Linked DNA regions of Archangium violaceum. The protein of the gene in region 2 interacts with the protein of the main gene of each other region in a pairwise test. Links are inferred from orthologs where the notes say so. Each region holds a gene or a part of one and is shown on either strand. Other genes may lie near its edges.

Region 1 (3,271 bases), 5.1 Mb from region 2 along the record:
ACCACCGCCTGCTCCGTCGCGCCGAAGAGCGACTCCGCCTCGTCCCCGGAATCCTGCTCGGTCAGCCCCGGAACCCTCGGGATCTCGGCCGTGACCACCGCCTGCTCCGTCTGGGAGAACAGATCCTCCGCATCCAGGGAGGACGGGGACTGCCGGGCCCCTTCGGGCTTGGGCAGATCATCGAAGAGCGCGTGCTCCAACGCGGCGTTGCGGCTGGACACGGAGGACTTCTGGACGAGCCCCGGCGGCCCGGAGCGCGCGGGGACCGGCTCGGGAGCCGGAGGTTCCACCTCGTCCTTCACCGCGTACCAGGCCTCCGGGCCCGCGGGCGAGTTGATGACCGCGGCCACCTGCTCCATGAAGCCGGAGCCATCCAGGGGCAGCGGAGCCACCGGGGCTGCGCTGCCGGGGACGGGCTCGCCAAGCAGCAGCACGCGCGCGAGCCGCATGTCCGGGTGCAGCCCCAGTTCCTCCAGGACGAGGTGGCCGCGACCACTCTCCACCCCCGGTGCCAGGATGATGAGCACGGGCAGGTGATGGCCAAAGGCGATGAGGGCGTCCGCCACGGAGGTAGCGAGAATGACCTCATAGCCCTCGCGCGCGAGCAGGCGGCGCACGGTGGCGATGGTGGCGATGTCGTCGTGTACGAGGAGGACCGATTCGGCCATTGGAAATCGGGGGCGAGTCTACAGCATGGCCGCTGGATCCACGTCGATCGTGACACGCACGGCGGACGGAATGTCGACCAGCTTCGCCTCCAGGCGGGCGAGCAACGGGGCGAGCGCCGCGTGGGTAGGGGCCTTGAGGAGCAACTGCCACCGGGTGCGACCCCGGATGCGCGAGATGGGGGCGATGGCCGGCCCCAGCAGACGCACGCCCCACGAGGCCGGGGGCATGTTGCGGCCGATGAAGTCCCCGAGGAACCGGGCCACGCTGGCGGTCTGCTCGGCGCTCTCGCCCTCGAGCCGCACCGCCGCCATGCGCGTGTAGGGCGGCCAGGCGAGCACCTTGCGCCGCTCCAGCTCCCGCTCGGAGAAGCCGTCGAAGTCGTGGGTGAGCACGCGCTTCACCGGATCCGCCTCTGGGTTGTACGTCTGCACGAGCACCCGCCCCGGATCCTTCCCGCGTCCGGCGCGGCCGGCCACCTGGGTGAGGAGATGGAAGGTGCGCTCGGAGGCGCGGAAGTCGGGGATGGCCAGCGAGGTGTCCGCCATCACCACGCACACCAGCGTCACCCCGGGGAAGTCGTGTCCCTTGGCCACCATCTGCGTGCCCACCAGGACGTCGATCTCCCGGCGGGCGAAGGACGCGAGCATCTCCGTGAGGCGCTCGGCGCTGGAGGCCGAGTCCCTGTCGAGCCGGGCCACGCGGGCCTGGGGAATCCGCTCGGCGACCTCGGCCTCCACGCGCTCGGTGCCAATGCCCATCTTGAGCAGCGGCCCGGTGCACTCGCGGCAGTGCTCGGGCACGGGGTGGGCCACGCCGCAGTAGTGGCACACCAGCCGGTTCTGCGAGCGGTGGTAGGTGAGGCACACGTCGCAATCGGAGCACTTCACCGAGGTGCCGCACACCTCGCAGATGAGGAAGGTGCTGTGGCCGCGGCGGTTGAGGAAGAGGATGACCTGCTGGCCGCGCCCGATGGTCTCCGCCATGGCGTCGAGCAGTGGCGCGGAGAGGATGGGCGCCTCCTCCTGCACGAGCGGCTCGCGGGGGCGCTCCTGGCGCAGATCCACCAGCTCGATGGTGGGCATGGGCCGGTCATCGACGCGGTTCTTGAGCTCCAGCTTGCGGTAGCGACCGCGGCGGGTGTTCTCGAGCGTCTCCAGCGAGGGCGTAGCCGAGCCGAGCACCACCACGGCCCCGGCCTGCTTGGCACGCACCACGGCCAGGTCGCGCGCCTGGTAGCGCAGCTTGTCCTCCTGCTTGAAGGAGGGATCATGCTCCTCGTCCACCACGACAAGGCCGAGGTTCTCCACGGGGGCGAACACCGCCGAGCGCACGCCCACGGCGATGCGCACCGTGCCCTTGCGCAGGGCCTGCCAGTGGAAGAGGCGCTCGCGGTCCTTGAGGGCCGAGTGCAGCACGGCCACGTCACCGCCGAAGCGGCTGCGGAAGCGGCCCACGAGCTGCGGCGTGAGGGCGATCTCCGGCACCAGGATGAGGCTGCCCCTGCCCCGCTCGAGGTTCCGCTCCACGGCGCGCAGGTACACCTCGGTCTTGCCGCTGCCGGTGACACCGTGGAGGAGGAAGGGCTGGAAGCCCCCGGCGTCGATGGCCGAGTGGAGCTCCAGCACCGCGGCGGCCTGCTCGGGGGTGAGCTTCTCGGGACGGCCTTGAGCGAGCCCCTCCTTCACGCCCGGGGCGATGACCTCCTCGTCGATGCGGACGAAGCCCCGCTCGACGAGCTTGCGCAGCGTCTCGCGCGCGCCGGGGATGGCGTGGGCCACCTCCTCGATGGGGGCGCGGCCTCCCACGGCGAGGAGATAGGCCAGCGCGGCGGACTGAGCGGGGGCGCGGCGGAGGACGGCGGGGGCCTCGGCGACGAGCGCCACGGCGAACTCCTGCACGTCCGGCTTCGCCTCCTTCTCCTCCTCGGCCTTGGTGAGCCCGGGAGGCAGCGCGCTCTTGATGACCTCGCCGAGCGGGTAGCGGTAATGCTCGGCGGCGAAGCGCAGGAGCGCGATGAGATCCGGCGGGAGCGACGGCGAGTCCTCGAGCACCTTCATGATGGGCTTGAGCTTGACGCTCTCGCCATCGGGAGGAGGCGCGGCCGGCCCGAGGAAGAAGCCGAGCGACATGCTGCTGCCGAAGGGCACGAGGATGCGCTGGCCCGGCGACAGACGCCCGGAGAGGCCGTCGGGGACGACATAGGTGAACTCGCCCCGGACGGGACGGCCAACGGCGACTGAGGCGAGGTTCGAGGGGCTCACGGCGACTGGGGACCACTGTAGCGGCGGCCACTGACACCGGTAGTTTCCGACCGCGCTTCCCACCGCGGGCGCACAGGGACTCACCCATAGTGGGGCGAGAGGCTCACATGCATCCCGTGGCCATCAACACGGGTCGGAAACTGGACAACCACATTCCCAGGAATTGTTACGGAAGCCCGTAGACGTACTGAATGGGAGCAAGAGTGCCGCCATCCACATCCCAGGGCCAGAACACGGTTTGCACCCCGCCCAGGGGCTCGCCCTGATCTTCGCTCATCTGGATGGAATGAAGGACGAACAAGACCATCCTGCTCTTGTTGTTCCTCGCGAACTCCACTTCG
Region 2 (3,229 bases):
CTCAACAAGGTGTCGAGCAACTTCATCGCCGAGACGCTCCTCAAGACGATGGGGGCCGAGGCGCGTGGGGTGCCGGGCACCTTCGCCAAGGGCATCGACGTGGTGGAGGACTTCCTCTCGCGCGAGGTGGGCATCCCCCGCGGCACGTACGTGATGAAGAACGGCAGCGGCCTCAACGACGCCAACCGCTTCTCCGCCACGCAGCTGGACCGCGTCCTCCGCTACATGTACGACCGCTTCCCGCTGGCGCCCGAGTACCTGTCCTCGCTGGGCATCGCCGGCAAGGACGGCACGCTCAGGTACCGCTTCGACGGGACCGAGGCCGTGGGCCGGCTGCGCGCCAAGACGGGCACGCTGGAGAACGTGTCGGCCCTCAGCGGCTACGTGCAGGCGGCGGGCGGGGAGAAGTTCATCTTCTCCATGATGGTGAATGACTACCCGGGCCGCTCCGGGCCGGTGGTGCGCGGACTGGACTCGCTGGGCGCGGCGGTGGCCTCGGTGGGCTCCACGATGGGCCCGGGGCGCACGGTGGCGGAGCTGGCCAGCGAGGAGAAGTCGAGCACCCCCATGGCCGAGGTGACGAGCCGGGTGAAGACGTACCTGGCGCTGGGCAGTCAGCGCGACGCGCGCAACATCGGCTTCCTGCGCACGGCGTGGCGCAGCGAGCGCGACCCGGCGGTGCGGGCGGTGGTGGCCGAGAGCCTCTACCAGTCCAACCCGCAGGACTACCTCGGGGTGCGCACGCTGCTGGACAGCTACTCGGCGGGCACGGATGTGTACGGCCGGCTGCGCTCGGTGGCGCGTGAGCTGTCGGTGGAGGTGCCCGGCCTGGGCTCCATGGTGGAGCTGGCCGCCAGCGGCAACGCCGAGGCGCTCGCGCGCATCATCGAACTGGCCGGAGCGTCCTCGGGTGACGCCGCCTCCGAGTCCGAGATGGTCGAGGGTCTGGGCGCGGTGGCTCGCACCGCCCCGGAGGAGCTGGTGCAGGCGATGAGGACGGCCTCCGCCAGGGACCGCGAGGCGACCACCACGCTGTTGGCGCGTGGGCTCGTCCAGGCGGGAGAAGCCGAGCACCCCTTCTGGAAGGCGCTGCGCAAGAGCCTGGGCTCCACCGACACCAGGCTGGCGGAGTTCTCCCGCACGCTGGAGGGCACGCTGTCACGCAAGGTGGCCGAGGAGAAGGCGCCCAGGCCCCTGGTGCCCGTGCAGATCGTGGCCCCGGCGGTCTCCACGCCCATCGGCCCCACCTCCGCCGAGCGCACGGCGGAGACCCGCCCGGGCGGGTGAGCCCCTGAGCGCCCGCTCGAGGGGTCTCCCTGCGGACAGTTGACGCATGACCGGGTGAATCCCTGTTCAGGTGGGGACTCACCCGGTATGCTATAGGGCGAGTCCGGTGGTGGGCCCGGTGGCCTGCCCCGGACGCATGTGACTGGCCCGTGGTGGGCCGGTCCTCGTGGAGAAAGGACACGTCGTCATGGCTGGAGGAGTCAACAAGGTCATCCTCATCGGCAACCTCGGCGCGGACCCGGAGGTGCGCTTCACCCCGGGTGGCCAGGCGGTCGCCAACTTCCGCATCGCGACCAGCGATACCTGGACCGACAAGAACGGCCAGAAGCAGGAGCGCACGGAGTGGCACCGCATCGTCGTGTGGGGGAAGCTCGCGGAGCTCTGCGGCGAGTACCTGAAGAAGGGCCGCCAGTGCTACGTCGAGGGTCGCCTGCAGACGCGCGAGTGGACGGACAAGGAGAACAGGAAGAACTACACCACCGAGGTGGTGGCCAACGCGGTGACCTTCCTGGGCGGCCGTGACGGCGCCGGAGCGGGCGGCGGCGGTGGCGGTGGTGGCCGCGGCTACTCGCAGCAGCGCGGCGGGGGCCAGCAGCAGGGCGGCGGCGGGTACGACGACTACGGCCCTCCCCCGATGGGCATGGACGAGGGCGGTGGCGGTGGCAACGGCGGCGGGGACGACGACATCCCGTTCTAGGCCGTGCCGCTCCCTCCCGAGCGCATGAAGTGAAAACGAAACGGCCGCTCCCGGGAGACCGGGGCGGCCGTTGTCGTTGTGGGCCTCGAAGGGCGCCGCGCTCAGTGCATGCCGCCGCGCAGCCGGACGATCTCCTCGCGGGCGCGGATGATCTCTTCGGTGCCACCGGCCTGGTACAGCGCGAAGATGGCGCCCCAACCCATGGCCAGCAGCACCAGGAAGATGACGATGGACCAGGGCTCGAAGCGGCGCATGGAGCGCTCGGTGGCCAGCAGACCCCAGCCCATGGCGAAGCCCTGCAGGCCGTTGGCGAGGTGGTACGCCGTGCCCAGCACGCCCAGCAGGTAGACCATGATGGTGGGCGCGTGCCAGTGCATCTCGTAGGCGATGGCCGCGAAGGGCTCCGCCTGGCCGTGAATCAGCCGCGGTTGGAGGAAGGCCAGCCAGATGTGGGCGCCCAGGAAGGCGAGCACGCCCAGGCCGGCCACGCGCTGAACGATGTACTTGAGGTTGCCGTAGTACGGGTAGGCGAGGTTGTTCGGCTTGAAGCTGAACATGCGCACCAGGCCCCAGCCGGTGTGGAACAGCAGGGGCAGCATCACGATGAGGAACGTGAGGGCCTGGGCGTACGGGTGCTTGTACTGGGTGACCGCCGTCTGCCAGGCCGCGCCCCCGTAGAAGGCGGCGAGGTTGTCCCACAGGTGGTTCACCACCCAGATGCTCAGCGGCACCACGGCGAGGAACGAGCCCAGACGGGACTGGAGGAGCGGCGTCTTCTGGGAAATGGCGGCAGGAGCGGTAGCGGCTTGGGTGCTCATCGGTACTCCGGACATCGCGCGGATGGGGGCCGCGTCGAGTGACAGACGGACGGACGGACAGGGGGTTATAGCCCGTCCCAGGCGTGGGTAGGACTTTCTGCCATCAGGAAACGGAGCCGGAGCACATGGAGGTATCAGCCCGGGTGATGCGTCCCCGTAGGGCCCGCCCCGTCGGCCACGCCCCGGGCAGGGGAGCCCCGGGTCTCATTGTCATTGGCGAGCGGCTCGCGGGTGGGCACGCTAGTTCCAGACCTTATGGCTGATGAACTCGTCAGTGGATTGTTGAAGGAAACCGACCTGCGCGTGGTGCTCGTCACCGCCACGGAGCTCGCCCGGAAGGCGCGCGAGCTGCACCGCTCCGCGACGGCCTCGGCCTCGCTCATGGCGCAGGGCCTCTCGGCGGGCGCCCTGCTCGCCTCCCTGCAGA

What was found.
Region 1: the proteins of JQX13_RS23680 (region 2) and priA interact in binary tests that used the Escherichia coli proteins (3 or more experiments, as listed by UniProt). The link is inferred for Archangium violaceum from one-to-one orthologs.

The regions. Positions count from the first base shown.
Region 1 is NZ_CP069338.1:411,795-415,065, forward strand. Bases 309-3,271 are described here. They hold priA (replication restart helicase PriA), read right to left. Parts: upstream 2,931-3,271; coding sequence 687-2,930; downstream 309-686. Other genes in these bases: JQX13_RS01750 (hypothetical protein), read right to left, coding at 309-668; JQX13_RS01760 (protein NO VEIN domain-containing protein), read right to left, coding at 3,097-3,271. In the rest of the region: more of JQX13_RS01750, read right to left, coding at 1-308.
Region 2 is NZ_CP069338.1:5,524,683-5,527,911, forward strand. The notes cover bases 309-3,229. They hold JQX13_RS23680 (single-stranded DNA-binding protein), read left to right. Parts: upstream 309-1,474; coding sequence 1,475-1,984; downstream 1,985-3,229. Other genes in these bases: dacB (D-alanyl-D-alanine carboxypeptidase/D-alanyl-D-alanine endopeptidase), read left to right, coding at 309-1,287; JQX13_RS23685 (succinate dehydrogenase), read right to left, coding at 2,086-2,802; JQX13_RS23690 (Hsp33 family molecular chaperone HslO), read left to right, coding at 3,058-3,229. In the rest of the region: more of dacB, read left to right, coding at 1-308. UniProt on the Escherichia coli protein: Plays an important role in DNA replication, recombination and repair. Binds to ssDNA and to an array of partner proteins to recruit them to their sites of action during DNA metabolism. Acts as a sliding platform that migrates on DNA via reptation.